Regions from separate parts of the Halothiobacillus diazotrophicus genome, predicted to be linked through region 3. Evidence: predicted binding sites of a transcription regulator. Region 3 holds the regulator's gene; each other region holds the start of a gene.
What was found. The regulator sigma-54, encoded in region 3, starts transcription at its own class of promoters, with help from an activator protein. The targets are predictions, from matches to a motif close to TGGCANGNTNCNTGCTT.
Positions count from the first base shown of each region.

Region 1: the regulator sigma-54 is predicted to act here: its motif matches at 2,329-2,345, upstream of fmdA (formamidase).
Region 2: the regulator sigma-54 is predicted to act here: its motif matches at 1,569-1,585, upstream of flgF (flagellar basal-body rod protein FlgF).
Region 4: the regulator sigma-54 is predicted to act here: its motif matches at 1,888-1,904, upstream of fliE (flagellar hook-basal body complex protein FliE).

Region 1 covers NZ_CP016027.1:1,089,425-1,094,216, forward strand. Annotated here, with positions in the region: gene urtB (urea ABC transporter permease subunit UrtB) at 1-508, opposite strand, end outside; gene urtA (urea ABC transporter substrate-binding protein) at 602-1,846, opposite strand; gene fmdA (formamidase) at 2,487-3,722, shown strand; gene A9404_RS04880 (FmdB family zinc ribbon protein) at 3,799-4,143, shown strand; gene A9404_RS04885 (TorF family putative porin) at 4,237-4,792, shown strand, end outside.
Region 2 covers NZ_CP016027.1:2,825,318-2,830,109, forward strand. Annotated here, with positions in the region: gene A9404_RS12645 (flagellar hook assembly protein FlgD) at 1-116, shown strand, start outside; gene flgE (flagellar hook protein FlgE) at 171-1,424, shown strand; gene flgF (flagellar basal-body rod protein FlgF) at 1,624-2,367, shown strand; gene flgG (flagellar basal-body rod protein FlgG) at 2,378-3,166, shown strand; gene flgH (flagellar basal body L-ring protein FlgH) at 3,197-3,895, shown strand; gene A9404_RS12670 (flagellar basal body P-ring protein FlgI) at 3,908-4,792, shown strand, end outside.
Region 3 covers NZ_CP016027.1:245,233-250,024, forward strand. Annotated here, with positions in the region: gene A9404_RS01100 (PTS sugar transporter subunit IIA) at 1-373, opposite strand, end outside; gene hpf (ribosome hibernation-promoting factor, HPF/YfiA family) at 540-830, opposite strand; gene A9404_RS01110 (RNA polymerase factor sigma-54) at 849-2,357, opposite strand; gene lptB (LPS export ABC transporter ATP-binding protein) at 2,565-3,299, opposite strand; gene lptA (lipopolysaccharide transport periplasmic protein LptA) at 3,314-3,925, opposite strand; gene lptC (LPS export ABC transporter periplasmic protein LptC) at 3,922-4,593, opposite strand; gene A9404_RS01130 (KdsC family phosphatase) at 4,608-4,792, opposite strand, start outside.
Region 4 covers NZ_CP016027.1:2,582,344-2,587,135, reverse strand. Annotated here, with positions in the region: gene fliF (flagellar basal-body MS-ring/collar protein FliF) at 1-1,436, opposite strand, end outside; gene fliE (flagellar hook-basal body complex protein FliE) at 1,489-1,821, opposite strand; gene A9404_RS13645 (sigma-54 interaction domain-containing protein) at 1,926-3,455, opposite strand; gene A9404_RS11545 (flagellar hook-length control protein FliK) at 3,746-4,792, shown strand, end outside.

The sequences.
Region 1 (4,792 bases), 840 kb from region 3:
CCAGGATGGTGATGGCCATCACGAACAGCCCGTTGATCGGGATGTCGATGCTCGGCGTCGGCGACCAGGAACCCATCAGCCAATCCGGCAGGGTCGGGCTGACTTCGCGACCACCAAAGGTTGAACGGAAGATCTGCTGCATGATGAGGCTCAGGCCCCAGGTTGCCAGCAGCGTGTCCAGAGGACGTTTGTACAGGTGTCGAATCAATATGAATTCGACGAAATACCCGACGATGAACGCAATCGCGAAGGCCGCGAAGATGGCCACCACAAAGTAGTAGGGCATGAAGGCAGGGAAGTACTGCTCCGTGACCTTCGAGATAACGTAAATCGTGTAGGCGCCGATGGTCATGAACTCGCCATGAGCCATGTTGATTACGCCCATCTGGCCGAAGATGATCGCCAACCCCAGGGCCATCAGCAGCAGAACGCTGAAGAGGCTGAGGCCTGCGAAGCCTTGCATGACCAGGATGGACCCCCAATCCGACCATGAATAACCAAGCAACATGGAAGATTCTCCTGTGCAAAATTGTCTACAGGGCGGGCAGTGCCCCGGTCAGGAAAATCCGACCGGAGGCGCTGCGCACACCCGACTACCTGCTTAGTAACCCTTGGGGAACGGATTCGGCATGATGTACGGCGAGGTGTAGACGATGTCGGCCTGACCGTCGGCACGCCACTCACCGATCCGCAGACGGGTCTTCAGGTGGTGGTTGGGCTCGAGGTAGACCATGCCTTCCGGTGCGTCGAAGGTGATCTTGCCGCTCTCTTCAGCCTTCACGACCTTGTCGGTATCGAAGCTGCCCGCCATCTCGACCGCCTTCTTCCAGAGCCACGGACCCTCGTAGGCCGCCTGGGTCACGTCGCCGATCGGCGCATTGGCGCCCCACATCTTCTTGAAGTCGGCGACGAAGGTTTTGTTCTCCGGCGTATCCAGGGACTGGAAGTACTTCATTGCGGAGTAGAAACCGAGCAGGTTCTCGCCGCCGATGCCCTGGGCTTCATCCTCGGTAACGGACAGGGTCAGAAGGGTCTGCTTCTTGCCGGTAATACCCGCAGCCTTGAGCTGCTTGAACCAGGCAACGTTGGAACCGCCAACCACAGCGGCATAGATCACATCCGGCTTCTTCAGGCGGATCTTGTTGATGGTGGAACCGAACTGGGTGCTGCCCAGCGCAGCGTATTCCTCACCGACGATCTTCCCGTGCAGGACGGTTTCGATGTACTTGCGGGCGAGCTTCATGACCGTACGCGGCCAGATGTAGTCGGAACCGATCAGGTAGAAGGTCTTGGCATGCTTGTTCTTGGCCACCCAGTCCAGACCGGCGAACACCTGCTGGGTCGCTTCCTGGCCGGTGTAGATCACGTTCTTGGATTGTTCCAGGCCCTCATAGAAGGTCGGGTAGTACAGCAGACCGTTATCCCGCTCGAGAACCGGCAATACCGCCTTGCGGGAAGCGGAGGTCCAGCAACCGAAGATCGCGGCGACATGGTTGTCCTCCAGCAGCTTCTTGGCCTTCTCGGCAAAGGTCGGCCAGTCGCTCGCACCATCTTCCTGAATGATCTTGATCTTGCGACCCAGCACACCGCCCTGGGCATTGATCTGCTCGATCGCCAGCTTCTCGGCCTGCTGGGCACCCGTTTCACTGATGGCCATGGTGCCGGTCAGCGAATGCAGGATGCCGACCGTGACCGTGTCGTCCGTGACGGCCATACCGGTGGTATTCACTTCGGCGGTGGGCGGCCCGGCATAGACCGAGGACACCAGCAATACCGAAGACAGTGTCAGGCCATAAGCGGCCACGCGCACACTGCGCCAAATTCCCGATTGATTTTTCTTAATCATATTGATAGCTCCTGATTTAACACCGGCTAGGCGTTTTTCTACGAATAAGACACAAAGGGAAAAAATCCCTTCGCCAAACAACAAAGCAGAAACCGTGCCACTGAAAATACGCACACCAACGGAGAGAAAATCAAAGACGAATACCGATAGGGATTAATACCCAAAGAAAAGTCATCGAATCGGGAACAACGGGATATCTCAATCACTTACGGACGCCCAACACCCGATCAGTCAGGCCTGAATCGCGGGCATGCAGGCATGATCCGTGGCAACCCTCAACATAAATAATTCTTTATATACAACATGTTACCCGTTTTAAATCAACATCTTGCGTATACAGAAACAAGCTCAACCGGTGGCGTGACGCGATTGGCGCAGATTGTCGCGTTACATTTCGTGACATTTTCAGAATGTCACGTGCCATTGACAGATCAACTTGGGAAATTCGGCGCAAATTAAGCAGCAAAGCGCTTAAAAACGATTGGCACGGTACCTGCTACTTAGATCTTCGACAGCGAATTCTATTGACCAAGAATACGCAAAAAAAGCGGTCGCAAATCGTTTACTCATAATCAATGGATAAACGAAACGCCACTAAATAGAAAATCGACCACCAACCAATGCGACGGAGATTGATCCCATGGCGGAAAAACTGATCAAGATTGATTTTTCACAACCCCCGGAAGCCCATGACTGCATCCACAATCGTTGGCATCCCGATATCCCGATGTATGCCTGGGTCAAGCCCGGCGACGATTTCATTCTTGAGTGCATGGACTGGACCGGTGGTCAGATCAACAACAACGACTCGGCCGATGACGTCCGGGATGTGGATCTGACCAAGGTCCACTACCTCAGCGGCCCGATCGGCGTCGAAGGCGTCGAACCGGGCGACCTGCTGGTCGTGGACATTCTCGACGTCGGAACCCTCGAGCAGTTCCAGTGGGGCTTCAACGGACTGTTTGCCAAGGAGAACGGGGGCGGTTTCCTGACCGAGCACTACCCGGACGCGCGGAAATCGATCTGGGATTTCAATGGCATCTACACCTCTTCACGGCATATTCCGGGCGTGAATTTCGCGGGCATCATGCACCCGGGCCTGATCGGTTGCCTGCCGTCGAAGGAATTGCTGGCCGAGTGGAACAAGCGCGAAGCCGCCCTGATCGCCACGGATCCCGAGCGGGTTCCGCCGCTTGCCGCCCCCCCCTGCGCCGAGACCGCCCATTTGGGCCAACTCAAGGGCGATGCCGCCAAGGTCGCGGCGCTGGAAGGTGCCCGGACCGTTCCGCCGCGCGAACATGGCGGCAACTGCGACATCAAGGATCTGACCAAGGGTTCCCGGGTCTTTTTCCCGGTCTACGTCAAGGGCGGTGGTCTATCCATGGGCGACCTGCACTTCTCGCAAGGTGATGGTGAGATCTCCTTCTGCGGCGCCATCGAAATGGCCGGCTGGATCCATATCCGCGTAGACGTGATCAAGGACGGCGTTGCCAAGTACGCCATCAAGAACCCGATCTTCAAACCGAGTCCGCTGCAACCGAACTATCAGAACCATCTGATTTTCGAGGGTATTTCCGTCGACGAATCCGGAAAGCAGCATTATCTGGACGCGCACGTCTCCTACCGCCAGGCCTGCCTCAACGCCATCGAGTACATGAAGAAATTCGGTTACACCGGCGCCCAGGCCTATTCGATTCTCGGCACCGCGCCAGTTCAGGGCCACATCAGCGGCATCGTCGACATCCCCAACGTCTGCGCCACCTTGTTCCTGCCGACGGACATCTTCGATTTCAACATCGATCCCTGCGCCGAAGGACCGACGAAGTCCGTCAAGGACAACAAGGACATCCCGGTTTCTTACTGGGCGGACAAATAGCGGTCGGCAGCGTCTGGCGGCGCCCTTCTCAGCGCCGGCAGACCAGTGACCCATCGAATACCGAACGGAGGCATCCATGCCCATCTACGAATACCAGTGCAAAAACTGCGAACGCCAGTTCGAGCAAATGCGCGCCATGGCGGAATACCGCGATCCCTGCGAATGCCCGTGGTGCGGCCATGAAGCCGGTCGAATCCTGCTGACGGCCCCGAGACTGAACGACATGAAGGCCAGCGTCCGCAAGGCGCACCAGATCAACGAACGCAGCGCACATGAACCCCGATCAACGGCCCGGCATCAATGCGGCCCGGGCTGCAACCACAACCACAAAGCCAGCGCCGCCAAGGCCGCGACAACAGAGCAAGGAGGTCCACACCTGAAGATGCAACCCGGCAAGCGCCCCTGGATGATCGGGCATTGAGGCAGCCCCGCGACACCCAACGCCAACCGCCGACTGTTTCCCAAAAATTTTGCAACCCTGAAACCTAAACGCCCCATGAGGAGCATTTGAACTATGAAAAAGAAAATCCTTTCCCTGCTTGTTGCGTCGGCCGTTGCGGCGCCCCTGATGAGCACCCTGGCACAGGCGGACTCGTTTACCGGCAACATCGGCGTCGCGTCGAAGTACATTCTGCGCGGCATCACCAACTCGCCGGAAAACGAGAATGCCGCGCTGCAAGGCGGTTTCGATTACGGATTCGACAGCGGCTTTTCCCTCGGTTACTGGGGTTCCTCGCTCGGTTACTCGGATCCGGGCAAGTCGAAGGGCTTCGAAAACGACTTCTATGGTGGGTACAACAACAGTATCGGCGATTTCAATTACGGCATCGGCGTCGTTCACTATGCCTACATCAACATTTCCCACTCGGACGGAACCGAGGTTTATGGATCATTGGGTTACGGCCCGCTGACCTTCGGCGCCAAGACGCTCGTGAAGGATGTGGCCTGGGGCAACAAGGGCGATACGTACTGGACGCTCGACTTCAACCACGCCCTGCCGAAGGGCTTCACCTTCGACACCATGCTGGGCTACTACACCTACAAGAATAGTGGCAAGTACATCGCCTCTA
Region 2 (4,792 bases), 330 kb from region 3:
CCTATGTGGGGGCGGTCATCGATAGTGTCGGTGTGTCGTCGAATGGTCCGAAACTGAATCTGGCCGGCGGGCTGCCTTCGGCACAGCTTTCGGATGTCGTGCAGATTCTCAACTAGTATTTTTTAATGATTCATCCCAGTATTCTTGATCAAGAATAAGGAGACAACGCGATGTCCTTCAATACTTCCATCACGGGGCTGAATGCCGCCCAGAAAGACCTGGACGTGACCAGCAACAACATTGCCAACGCCAACTCGACCGGTTTCAAGCAGTCCCGTGCCCAGTTCGGCGATATTTACGCCGTGAGCGCCTATGGCAACAGCAAGACCGCGACCGGGCAGGGCGTGCTCACCGAGGCCGTTCAGCAGCAATTCACCCAGGGCAGTCTGCAGTTCACCAACAACTCGCTGGATCTGGCAATTTCCGGTCAGGGATTCTTCTCTTTCCAACCGACGCTCGACAGCCAGCAGTCGGTCTATTCGCGTGCCGGTGCTCTGGGCGTGAACAAGGACGGGTTCATCGTCAATACGGCAGGGCAGTTCCTCAAGGCGCTCCCGGTGAATGCAAATGGGACCCTGCAGTCGACGTCTCTCGCCAGTGCAAAGCCCATTCAGCTCCCCGTGGCCGCCGGCGCACCCCAGGCTACGACGACCGTCACCCAGTCCTTCAACCTGCCTGCCAGTGCGACGGCGCCCACGGTGGCCTTCGATCCTACCCAGGCGACACCGGATCCGGCATCCTACACCCAGGCCAACTCGCAGCAGGTCTACGATTCCCTGGGCAATACGCACACGCTGACGAGCTATTACGTCAAGACGGCCAATCCTAACGAGTGGAACCTGTATTACCAGATCGATACGCAGACACCGATCCAGGGGCCGTCCACCCTGACCTTCAATGCGAATGGCCAACTGCCCGCGACGCCTGCACCGTTCACGGTCACGGCCACGGCGGCCAGCCTGGGTACGGGGGCCGCACCCTTGAGTATCAATGTGCAGAGCCAGGGCGATTCCACTCAATATAATGCGCCGTTCAACATGGCGGCCCAGTCGCAAAACGGGAATACGACCGGACAGCTCACGGGGATTTCCGTAGGCAGCAACGGCCTGATTCAGGCCAGTTATACCAATGGCCAGTCGGTAGCCCTGGGCATGGTGGCGTTGGTCAATTTCAGCGATCCTCAGGCACTCAAGCAGGTCGGCAACAACTCCTGGGCCGAGACCGTGGATTCGGGCAGCCCGACGGTGGGGCAGCCGGGAACGGGTTCGTTCGGTGCCATTCAGGGGGGCGCGCTGGAGCAGTCCAACGTGGATCTGACTCAACAGCTCGTCAACCTGATTACCGCTCAGCGGAATTTCCAGGCGAACGCACAGGCGATTCAGACGGACAAGACGGCGACCGATGCGGTGATCAATATCCGGTGATGTTCACTGCCTTTGGTAGTTTTCGGAAAGCGGGCCTCGGCCCGCTTTTTTCATGGCTGGTGCCGGCGTCGAAAATTTGGCGTATCGCCATCTATTTGGGAGCTCAGATCTGAATAATGGCGTCCTGATGCGGTTTGTTTGATTTGGCACGATCGGTGCTTATTCAACACTATCTCAATGATAGTACGAGGAGTCGGTCATGGATCGTCTTGCCTATATCGCCATGAGTGGCGCCAAGCAGACCCTGTTGGCACAGGCCACCAACGCCAACAATCTGGCCAACGTGAACACGCAGGGGTTCAAGGCCGACCTGGATGCCTATACCTCGCTCCCGGTGTATGGCCCGACCTATGCCAGCCGTGTCTATGCCCAGGATGTCCGTACCGGTACCGATTTCCAGCCGGGCCCTCTGATGACCACAGGCCGCGATCTCGATATCGCCCTCAAGGGACAGGGATTCATCGCGGTTCAAGCCCCTGACGGCTCCGTGGCCTATACGCGTCGCGGCGATCTGCATGTATCGCCCAACGGGCAGTTGCAAACGGCCGAGGGGGATCCCGTGATGGGCAACCAGGGACCGATCGCCATTCCACCGGCCAATCGGATCGATATTCTGGCCGACGGTACGATTTCCATCATTCCTTTGGGCGGCACACCAAATGCGCCTGCGCAGATCGATCGTATCCGTCTCGTCAATCCGCCGGCCACCGCGCTTGAAAAACGTGCCGACGGACTGTTCGGTCTGAAGCCCAATACGCCGGCGCCGCAGCCGGATGCCACGATCCAGGTCGCCAGTGGGGTACTCGAAGGCAGCAATGTGAATGCCGTCGATGCCATGGTGAAGATGATCGAGTACGGACGACTGTTCGAGATGCAGACCAAGATGATCAAGACGGCAGGCGAGGATAGCGCCAATGCCGACAAATTATTGCAATTCAGCTGAGGATTGAACCATGACGACGCCAGCTCTTTGGATCGCGAAAACCGGCCTCGATGCGCAGCAAACCCGCATGTCGGTCATTTCCAACAACCTTGCCAACGTGAACACGACCGGGTTCAAGCAGGATCGGGCCGTCTTCGAGGACCTGATCTATCAGAACTACCGTCAGGTCGGCTCGGCCAACACGCAACAGAACGAGGTGCCGACCGGTCTGAACATCGGTACGGGTGTGAAAGTCGTCGCCACGGAGAAAAACCATACGCAGGGCAATCTCGTGACGACCAACAATGCGCTGGATCTTGCCATCAACGGTCGCGGCTTCTTTCAGGTGCTGCAACCGGACGGTTCCGTCGCTTACACGCGGGACGGCAGTTTCAGTCTGAACAGCAATGGTCAGGTCGTGACCGCCAACGGTTTGGCGTTGCAGCCGGCGATCACGATTCCGCAAGGCGCGCAGTCGATCACCGTGGGCAGCGACGGTACCGTCAGCGTGCAGCTGGCCGGTCAGGCCCAGCCCACGCAGGTCGGTACGATCAACCTGGCCGATTTCGTGAATCCGGCCGGCCTGCAGCCGATCGGCGACAACCTGTTCCTCGAGTCGGGTTCGAGCGGCGCGGCCCAGACCAGCACGCCGGGACTGAACGGGGTTGGTGCGATGCAGCAGGGCATGCTGGAAAGCTCGAACGTCAACGTGGTCGAGGAACTCGTCAGCATGATCGAGACGCAGCGTGCCTATGAGATGAACTCCAAGGCGATTTCGACAACGTCGAGCATGTTGCAGACGTTGAATCAGAACGTGTAATGCACCTGGGGTGACCCGGGGAGGCTTGAGATGAAGAATAGCGGTTTTGTCTGGGTCCTGGGGCCCGTAATGCTGGGGGGGGTGACCCTGGGGTTGGGTGGATGCGCCAGTCAGCCCCCCGTCAAGCCGGACCCTTCCTTTTCCGTGGTCATGCCGCCGGAAGAGTCGCAGAACAACCCGATGCAAACCAGTGGCGCCATCTATCAGCCCGGTCAGATGGACAATATGTTCGTGGATGCGCGGCCTTACCGGGTCGGCGACATTCTCACGGTGGTGCTGCAGGAAAGCATGAATGGCAGCAAGAGCGCCACCACGGCCACCAACAAATCACAGGCGACCGCCATCACGCCGCCTGCCGTATTCGGGCTGACCTCGTCGGCCATTGCCCGACTGACCGGGAACCTGAGCAGCAGCAATGCGTTCAAGGGGGACGGTACCAGTGCGCAGACGAACAATCTCAGTGGTCAGATCACCGTGACGGTCGCCCGTGTCTACGCCAACGGTAGCCTGTTCATCCAGGGTCAGAAGTACATCGGCATCAATCAGGGCACGGAGTACGTGAAGCTTTCCGGGCTGGTCCGGCCGCAGGACATCGCGCCGGACAACACCGTCATCTCCACGCGGATTGCCGATGCCCATATCGCCTACGGGGGCAGCGGTGCCGTCAACGATGCCAACAACATGGGCTGGCTGGCACGCTTCTTCAACAGCCCGATCTTCCCGTTCTAAGCGAGGCCCGTCATGCGTCATCCACTCATTGTTCTGCTGATCGCGATCGGGTTGCCCTGGGGTGTCATCGGCACCGCTCAGGCCGATCGCATCAAGGATCTGGCGACCTTCGCCGGTGTTCGCAACAATCAGATCATCGGTTATGGGATCGTGGTCGGTCTTCCCGGCACGGGCGATCAGACGACCCAGGTGCCGTTTACCCTGCAGAGTATCCAGAACATGCTGGCGCGTCAGGGGTTGTCCAGCGCAAGTGCCGGAAACGTGCAGCTGAAGAACGTGGCCGCGGTGATGGTCACGGCCAATCTGCCGCCCTTTGCCAAGCCCGGGCAGCAGATCGACGTCACGGTATCCTCCATCGGCAACGCCAAGAGCCTGCGCGGTGGGGAGTTGCTGATGACGCCGTTGAAAGGTGTTGACGGACAGATCTACGCCATTGCTCAGGGCAGCCTGCTGGTAGGTGGTCTGGATGCGTCCGGGAAGGACGGGTCGAGGATCACAGTCAATATTCCGACGGCGGGACGGATCCCCAACGGCGCGTTGGTAGAACGTTCCGTGGTCAGCTCGATGGGCGGGGCAAACTCGGTCTATCTGGATCTGAATTCGCCGGACTTCACGACGGCTAAGCACATGGAACAGGCAATCAACCGGGCTTTGGGTGGGGGCGTGGCCGAGGCGGTGGACGGCGGCACGGTTCGTGTGCGCGCGCCTCAGGATCCGAACCAGCGCGTGAGTTTCATGTCGGTGCTGGAGGGCATCGAGGTCACGCCGGGTGAGGGATCCGCCAAGGTCGTGGTCAATGCCCGGACCGGCACGGTGGTGATCGGCCAGAATGTGCGCATCGAGGCCGCTGCCGTCTCTCATGGCGATCTGACGGTCACCATCAAGGAAAACAACCAA
Region 3 (4,792 bases):
GGTGCTCTGCCAGGGAGCCCAATACCATCAGGTGTGCTTCGGGGCATTCTTCCGGGACGATGAACCCGATAATCAGATTGACCGGCTCGTTGTCCGACGCACCGAAATCGATCCCTTCGGTCAGGCGGATCAGCGCGCCGCGCGGACGCAGCGTTTCGCTATCCCGGCCATGGGGAATCGCGATGCCATGGCCGATTGCGGTACAACCCAGCCGTTCGCGTTCGATCAGGATTTCGTAGATGTGGGTCGCGCTTTGGCCGCCCAGTTGGTCATCGGCCAGCAGGCCGGCGAGAACTTCGAGAACCCGTTTGCGGCTTTGATAGACCTCATCGATCAGAATGTGCTGCAAGGGGAACAGTTCAGCGATGTTCATGAAGCACCTGTTCGCAGGTTGGAATGCTGTGGGTGAGCGGGACGGGACCGGTAAAAATCGAGCAAGAGGATACTCCAAAAAGTCAGTCGGGGCACGCAAGTGAATGCGATACCCCGATTAATTGGCTCATGGTTGTGCGTTTATCGAGCGTAAGATCGTGTCTCGATCAGCGGTGCTCGGTCATTTTTTCCTTGTGCTTGACGATCTGGCGGTCCAGCTTGTCGACCATGGCGTCCACGGAGGCGTACATGTCCTCGGAGGATGCGTCGGCGTGGACATCGTTGCCGCTCATGTGCAGTGTGGCTTCTGCTTTCTGGATCTTCTTTTCCACCGTCAGAATGACATGAACGTTGATCACCTTGTCGAAATGTCGCTTGAGCCGCTCGAACTTGTTTTCCACATGGTCCCTGAGCGCATCGGTGATGTCGACATGATGTCCGGTGATTTCAATTTGCATGGTGAGCTCCTTTAGGCCTTAGATCAGGCGCTTTCGGTCGGTGGACGAGGCGATGCCCATCGCCTCGCGGTACTTGGCAATCGTGCGCCGAGCGACATCGATGCCTTGTTCGGTAAGCAGGTCGGCGATCTTGGCGTCCGACAAGGGCTTGCGGGGGTTTTCCTCATTCACCAGCTTCTTGATCATGGCGCGAATGGCCGTGGCCGAACATTCGCCGCCGTCGCTGGTGCCGACATGACTGGAGAAGAAGTACTTGAATTCGAAGGTGCCGCGCGGGGTCAGCATGAACTTCTGGGTGGTGACCCGACTGACCGTCGACTCGTGGAGGGAGAGTTCGTCGGCGATTTCCCGGAGGACGAGGGGCTTCATCGCCACTTCGCCCTGTTCGAGAAATTCTGTCTGATGGGCGACGATGGCCCGGGCCACGTTGAGCAGGGTTTCATTCCGGCTGCGCAGACTCTTGATGAACCAGCGCGCTTCCTGCAGATGGCTGCGGATGTAGCTGGCGTCCTCACCGCGCGAGCTGCGGTTGATCATGCGGGCATAGGTCTGGTTGACCCGAAGTTTCGGCGCGATTTCCGGGTTCAGGTCCACATGCCAGGCATTGTTCCGGAAACTGACCAGCACGTCCGGAATCAGGTAATCCGCTGCGACGGAACCGACACTGGATCCCGGTCGGGGATCGAGGCCCTGCAGAATCATCAGGGCGCCTTCAAGCGCGGTCTGATCCACGCCGAGGGCCCGTTGTGCCTGTTGGTACTCGCGCTGGGCAATGGTTTCGATGAGGTTCTGTTCGCAGATCCGCATGGCGACGTCGCGATAGGGCAGATCTTTCGGTTTGTGCTGCAGCTGCAGGCAGAGGCATTCGTTGAGATCTCGGGCGCCTACGCCAATCGGGTCGAGAGACTGGATGAGATGTAGGACGGTCGTGATGTCCTCGATCTGGAGGTTCGGCCAATCTTCGATCAGCATGGCGTGAATTTCTTCCAGGCTGTCCGCGAGGTACCCCATGTTGTCGATCGACTCGATCAGGGCGGCGGCGATGGCCGTATCGCGCTGCGTCAGATGGGTCAGGTGGATCTGACTCAGCAGATGATCCCGGAGGCTTTCGACGCCGCTGGAGGTCGTCGCGTAGGGATCGAATTCGTCGTGATTGTTTTCCGGCGCGCTGAATGAGGTGCTGCCGTCGGATTCGTAGTAGTCCTCCCACTGCGAATCCACGGTGAACGGATCCTCCGGCGTGGTTTCGTCCGTGCCCGAGAGCAGGGCTTCGCCGGCAAGCGCATTGGGGTCTTCCTGATAGTCCGAATCGACCGTCTCGCTGCCCTCGGCCAGTTCGGACGAGGGACCCTCGCCTTCAGAGAAGTCGTCAGTGTCGGCAATTTCCAGCAGCGGGTTGGTTTCGACTGCCTGCTGAATCTCCAGTGCGAGTTCCAGTGTGGAGAGCTGCAGCAATCGAATCGACTGCTGCAATTGCGGCGTCATCGAGAGGCTTTGCCCCAGGCGAAGTTCCAGGCCGGCTTTCATGACTGGGCGAGCCCGGCGTGATCTTGGGGCAAATGAATCTTGTCTGATGTTCCGTCGGCATCAGAGGTGGCTGGGTAGGGGATTGTCGATCGCAGGATTATGAACATGTGAGTTAGTTTAACTGAAAAACACGGTCCGCCAATATGGGATTGCATCTGCGCCAACGCATCGAATTGTCCCCGAGTGAATCGCCGCGAGCGGGCGTGATCAGAGGGTGAAATGCTGTCCGAGATACACCGCACGGACTTGCTCGTTGGCGAGAATCGCCTGGGGCGTGCCTTCGGCCAGGATCTGCCCATCGGAAACGATATAGGCACGCTCGCAGACGCCGAGGGTCTCGCGGACGTTGTGATCCGTGATCAAAACGGCGATGCCGCGCTCGCTCAGATGCGTGACGATCCGCTGGATGTCGATGACGGATATCGGGTCGACGCCAGCGAACGGTTCGTCCAGCAGAATGACGCTGGGGTTAGCGGCCAGTGCCCGAGCAATTTCAACCCGCCGACGTTCGCCCCCGGAAAGGGCCTGCCCGAGATTGCGACGGATGGAGCGGATATGCAGTTCGCCCAGCAGGCTTTCCAGTGTCGTCTGTCGTTGAACTGGGCTGAGATCGCGCCTCAGCTCTAGCACGCCCATGATGTTCTGCTCGACGGTGAGCTTGCGGAACACCGATGCCTCCTGCGGGAGGTAGCCGAGTCCCAGGTGGGCTCTTTCGTCCACCGGCAGCAGGGTGATGTCCTGCCCGTTCAACCAGATCTGCCCCTGATCGGCGGCAACGAGGCCGACGATCATGTAGAAACTGGTCGTCTTGCCGGCGCCGTTCGGCCCGAGAAGGCCGACGACTTCCCCCGCCTGCACTTCCAGCGAGACGCCTTGGACGACGGCACGCGCGCCGTAGTGCTTGACGAGGGACTCCACGAACAATACGGGTGGCTGCTTCATGTTCTGGTCTTGCATTACGGTTTGACGGATTGCGTCGAGGTATTTCCGGATGGTGTGTCATCCGTGGATGACGGGTTTTCCTTCTTGTTCCGCGGCTGGATGGTGACATGCACGCGGCCACCGTTATCGGGGCCTCCGGCCTGAACGACTTCATCCTTCATGTTGTAGGTGATGCGCTGGGCGGCGAGACGATCGCCCTGACGGTTCAGTTGGGCATTTCCGGTCAGGACGATTTTCTGTTCGGTCGCCAGGTAGGTGGCGTGGGTGGCGGAACCCTTCACCAGCTGGTTTTTTTCATCCAGTTCCTGAAAGGTGGCGGGCTTCCCGTCCAGTTCGGCGCGAACCAGTTGACCGTTCTTGACGTACAGCGTGGCCTTGTCGCCGGTGGCATGCAGGCTACCCTGATCGATGACGACCTGACCGGTATAGACGCTGGTGCCATTCTTGTAGTCGGTGATTTTTTCGTTGGCCGACACCTCGATCGGCTTGCTCCGGTCGGCCTTGGCGGCAAACGCGTTCGGGCTTGCCAGTGCCAGGGCTGCCAGCGTCAGGGCGATCAGCGACGTCCCCGTTCGTGATGTCGGGTACTCCTGCAGTGCGGGCGTGTGGAATGGGTTCTGTATCATGGCTGCGCTCCGAGGGCGGTCTGGTCCTGGGAAGAAGGGGAATCGTCTGGTTGACGTGTCGCGGGGGTTGGTGTCTGTACTGTTGCGGCGGGACGATAGCTGTCCTGAACTTGGGACTGTTCGAGTCGCTGTTCCCGGTAGTTCAGACGGAAGCTTGTGGCGTCGCTGGACCAGACCGGGTTGCCCTGGTCATCGAGTTCCGCGAACCGGCTCTTGTCGTCACTGCGTGCGGTGTCCGTTCTGGGCGAGATGTCGAGCGTCTCGCTGCGGAAACGGAGTGGACCCTGCCGATTGTACGCGGCGCGTTGCCCGATTACCCCGCCGCTCAAGCGGATGTCGGTCAGCGCCTCGTCGGCCGTGCCGATCGGTGCGGCGAGTCGCCATGGCGGCCCGGCGTGCTGGCGGTCCGAGACGATGAGTTCGGGGGCTGACATCGCATACCCACGATCGCCCGTATCGTGCTGTACGGTTTTGCCATGGAGCGTCCACTGGAGCTGGCCGGATGCCCCGAACTGTCTGGCGACAAATCCGGTGAAACGCTGGTCGGTTTCTGCTGCATGTCCTGTTTGCGGGCCCGCATGTTCCAGATTGTTGCGCCAAAGCAGGAACCCGAGCACCACGAACAGCAGTGTCGCGAGCGTGATCTGACTGATGACGTTCTGGGGCACGGTTGACGTCGTTCCTACTGATGATCGGCGATGACGGTCGACCAGGCGTCGCGGGCATCGATAAGTAGATCGATGAACTCGCGGACGGCACCCTGTCCACCGCCCAGGGTCGTCACCCAGTCCACCCGGGCGCGGATGGCGGCGGGCGCATCGGCCACGGTTGCGGAAACACCGGCGCGGTTGAGCATGGGGAGATCAA
Region 4 (4,792 bases), 570 kb from region 3:
AGATTCTTGAGCAGCGGCATGAACCAGGCCTGCTCCCAGAGCGGCACCGAAACTTTCTCGATCTTCTGTTCGACGAACGGGATGCTGGCCAGCGTCAATTTATCGCCACGCTTCTCGTCAAGCCCCACCGCTTGGGCGACCAGATCCTTGATCCGGGCAATTTCCGCATCGCTCATGGGTTCCGGCTTGACGGTACCGTCTTTCTCCGTGACGGTTTTTTCGTTGATCAGCACGGCCACATTGAGCTTCTGAACCGCACCGCTGGCGTATCGGGTGTGCCGAATCTCCTTGTCGACATTGAAATTGCGCGTCTCGTTCTTCTGGGTACTGACCGGCGTCTGGATGATCTGCTGGTACTGCTGCACGTTCAGGTTGCCCGGGGGCTGGAGGCCGCCGCTGGCCTGAGGCGTGACGGTACCGCCGCCCGGCGGCTGATTGCTCAGCGACCCCGGCACACCGCCATTGACACCCTGATCGCCCAGAGCACGTACCGTATCCTGGGTCTGCTCGCTGAGAACGACACCCTGCTTCGGCCCGTAGGTTTCGCTCGTGCCCTCCTGACGATTGAAATCCACGTCGGCCGATACCTGGGCCCGCACCTGATCGGCACCGACGATGGGCGTCAGCAGCGATTCGATCTGTCGCTGATAGGCTCGCTCCACGCGCTGGCGATAGGCAAACTGCTTATCCGTCAATCCCATGCCACTGGCATCGTCGGAATTTTGACTCAGGAGCTCCCCACGCTGATCGATCACGCTGACGTCTGCCGGCTTCAGGCCCGCAACGCTGGATGCGACCAGATGCACGATCGCCCGGACTTGCTCCGCGGAAAGCGACTGCCCCGGCGCCAGTTCAACCACCACCGAGGCGGTCGAGGGCTGGCGTTCGCGTACGAACACGGATTGCTTCGGGGTCGCCAAATGAACGCGGGCAGCCTGTACGCCCTGAATGGTCTCGATCGACCGGGCCAGTTCCACCTCGATGGCATGCTGGTAGCGTGCCTGCTCGACGAACTGGCTGGTGCCGAGCGACTGATCCTTGTTCAGCATCTCAAGACCTACGGAGTCGCTTGCCGGCAGGCCCTGAGCGGCCAGCAGCATGCGGATCGAAGGCAACTGGCTGGGTTCGACCATGACCGTGCCGTCGGGGCTCAACTGGTACGTCTTCTTGGCGGCACGCAGGGCATCGACCACCGTCGCGGATTCCTTGGGGCTGATATTGCTGTACAGCGGCACCAGTGCGGGTTTCTGTCCCCAGAGGAAGAAACCGACCATGAAGGAGATCGTCGCCGCCAGCGCCACCAGGATCAGGAGCTGCCGGAAACTGTTCGACTGGGTGAACCCGTCCAGCTGCTGGATCCAGCGCGGCGTGCCGCCGCCCGGCACCATGCCGGCATCGGGATTCATCGAGGTAGGGGTAAGGGTATTTTGCGCCATGACGATCTCTCAATCCGTGGGGGTATGCCTAAAGGGTTATGCCTCGGTGGCCCTAGATGGGCATATTCATGACATCCTGGTAGGCCTGAACCAGTCGATTGCGCACCTGCAAGGTGGCATTGAAGCCGAGAGAAGCCTTTTGTGCCGCCAGCATGACCTGCGTCAGATCCACGTTCGGATCGCCCAGTTCGAAGCGGGTCTTCAACTGACCCGAAGTCTGTTGCAACGCGTTGACCTGCCCTACCGCCTGGGACAGGAGCGTGGAAAAACTGTCCCCACCGGCCGGCGGGGCCACGGGTGCCGGCGCCGAAAGACGCTGTTGCGCCTCGGCCCGCATGACCCGCATCTGGGAAAGAATCTGATCCACCGACATCGAACTGCTCATCTCAAATCTCCTTGCCTGTCCGATTTCTGTCGCCAGAAACCGGGACGAACACTGTGGGGAGTAGATAAGCACGGTTTGTGCCAACAAACCGCAAGGTGGGCGTTTTAGGCGTCGTCTTCCTGAGCGCCGGAACGGAAGGACATCTGGTACTTGCGCAATTTCTCGACAAGGGTCGTCCGCCGGATGCCCAGCAGGCGCGCCGCCTGGGCCACGACGCCGTCGCTCTGATTCAGCGCGGCATCGATCCAGGCCTGCTCGATGGCCTCGAGCTGCCCCTTCAGGTCGAAACCGCCGTCCGGCAGCTCGATCTGAAACGACGCCAGCGTCAGGGCATCGGTCGGCAAAACCGGAGGGGCGCCAACGACTTGGGCCGTTTCGACCCGCCCCATGGCGAAGATATCGCGGGGATCCGGATCTTCCAGGGTCGCCTCAACGGTTTCGACCGACCGGACAGATTCAGTCGGCGCAGCATCCTCGATCGGGGGGTCGACGATAGCCGACGCCATGTCCGCCTGCCACTCCGGCGGCAGCTGATCCCGAAGTTTCGGCGGCAACTGCGCCAGATCGATGGTCTGCCCAGGGTAGAGAATGCCCAGACGTTCGACCACGTTACCCAGCTCGCGGACGTTGCCCGGCCAGGGCAAGGACGCCAACGCGGCTAACGCTCGCTCGGTCAGCTGACCAACTGTCCGGCCATCGGCTGCGAAGCGGCGGGTCAGCGCCTCGACGATCAGCGGGATGTCCCCCCGAAGCTCACGGAGGGGCAGGGTTTCCAGCGGGAAGACATTGAGGCGGTAGTACAGATCCTGGCGGAAGGTACCCGCCTCGATATAGGCCTCGAGATCGCGATGGGTTGCCGCAATGATCCGGACATCCGCCGTCATGGTCTGACGGCCGCCCACCCGCTCGAAGGTCCGTTCCTGCAACACCCGCAGAATCTTGACCTGCATCGGCAGGGGCATGTCGCCGATCTCATCCAGGAACAGCGTCCCGCCCTCGGCCAGTTCGAAGCGACCGGCCCGTGCACTGATGGCCCCGGTAAAGGCACCCTTTTCATGCCCGAACAATTCCGATTCCAGCAGTTCCGCCGGAATCGCCCCGCAGTTGACAGGGATGAACGGTTTGCTCGCGCGATTCGACAACCGGTGGATCATCCGGGCCACGACCTCCTTGCCGGTGCCCGACTCGCCCAGAATCAGCACCGTGGCTTCGCTCGGCGCCACCTGCTCGATCTCGGCCCGCAATCGACGCATGCCGGGGCTGTCCCCGACCAGTCCCCGGCCGGCAGCCACCAGCTGGGCATTGCGCCAGCGGCTGAGCAAACGGCCGGTGACGCCCTGCAACGCCGACAACGTGCAAGGCCAGGGCAAACCGGCAAACGGCGGACGTGCCTCTCCCAGCCAGCGTCCCGGCTCCGGATCCAGTGCCACCCAGGGCAAGCCCTGCGCAGCCTGCAGGCTGTCACCGCACAGATCGCCATAACAGAAGCCGCCGATCAGTTGATCGGACAGACGCACGATACCCGGATCGGCCCGGGATATGGTCGCCACCCCCAGCAGGGCCAACCATTCCTGCAGCGCCGACGCGATTTCGGGCGGTGCGGCGATGACGGCATGAGGCTGAAGATCTGACATAACGGCAAGCTTCCTGAGATGACGTGCCCATGAGGCCGGAACCGAAGACCCTGCGCAAAGGGCCCATCACGATGGACTCAGAGACAATACGTACGGGATGTCCGCGAGGCCATTCACGCTGAACCCTAACCGGACAAGCCCCGCGCTGTCAAAATTTTGTCGGCAAGCGGAACGGGGGAAGAACGATCCCGCTCGACCACCGGGTGCTTGACTTGGCGCCGATAAACCCGCATGAATACGTGATCGTCTTGGCGCCACCGCTTTGACACTGCCCCAGGTAACCGGCATCCATGAAGGTCGACAGCCAGCTCATCACCAGCACCAGCACCGAACTGCGCGGCATGCCGCTCAGGCAGGGACAGGTGCTGGCGGCCATCGTCCTCAGGAGCGACAATGCCAAGGGCGAGGCCCTCCTTTCCCTGGCCGGTGGCCAATTGTCCGTTCAGACCCGCCTGCCCCTGCAGGCAGGTACCGCACTGCAACTCAACGTTCGGGCCCTGGGACCGCCGTTGGTCCTGCAGCCCCTCCCCGGGACGTCCGGAGGCACCGGTCCGGCGACCACCGGGCAGACCGTGCAAACCCAACTGCTGACGATGCTGTTCCAGCGAACCAGCCAAATGACCGCGCAGAACACGTCAACAGGCACGGTATCCCCCACCCCGGCCGGCACTTATTCCGGCCAGCTCTCGCCGTCCATGGCCACTACGAATCCCGCCCAGACACCGGGCGTGACCTCATCCGGGCAGATGCAGACGAGCACAACGACGACCGCTGCCCTGTTGCAGCCAGGAAGCGGCACCGCACTAAGCGGGCTGATGTCGGGCAACATTGCCAGGGGCACCAACCTCACGCTGGCCGCTTTGCCGACCGCCGTCCGGATGGCCCTGCCACGACTGGACGTCCCACCCGCCCCGGCAGCGATGGCGACCACCCTCGCCAAGCTGGTGACGACCTACAGCCTGCCGACGCTCGGCGATCGCCAAACCACCCGCGATGTTGCCACCGGCGACCTGAAAACCCAGCTCAAACTGGCCGCCCAGGCCATCAAGACCAGCCTGAACACGCCCTCGACCGGCACGCAAACGACCGAAGGCCGAACGGCGCCGATGCCGACACCACCAGGGCCCGCACAACAGGCCCACGTGCTCAACACCCTCAACGACTGGGTGAACAACCTGGACGTCAGCCAGTTACGAACCGCCCTTCAGCAAGTTCAGGGGCAAGCGAGCTGGATCGTCGACCTCCCGGTGGTGGTCGCCGAACAGCCACGCCGTCTGCAGTTAGCGGTGAATCAGGACGAGGAAAACGACGGCGCACATGACGGCACGGGAAGTGGC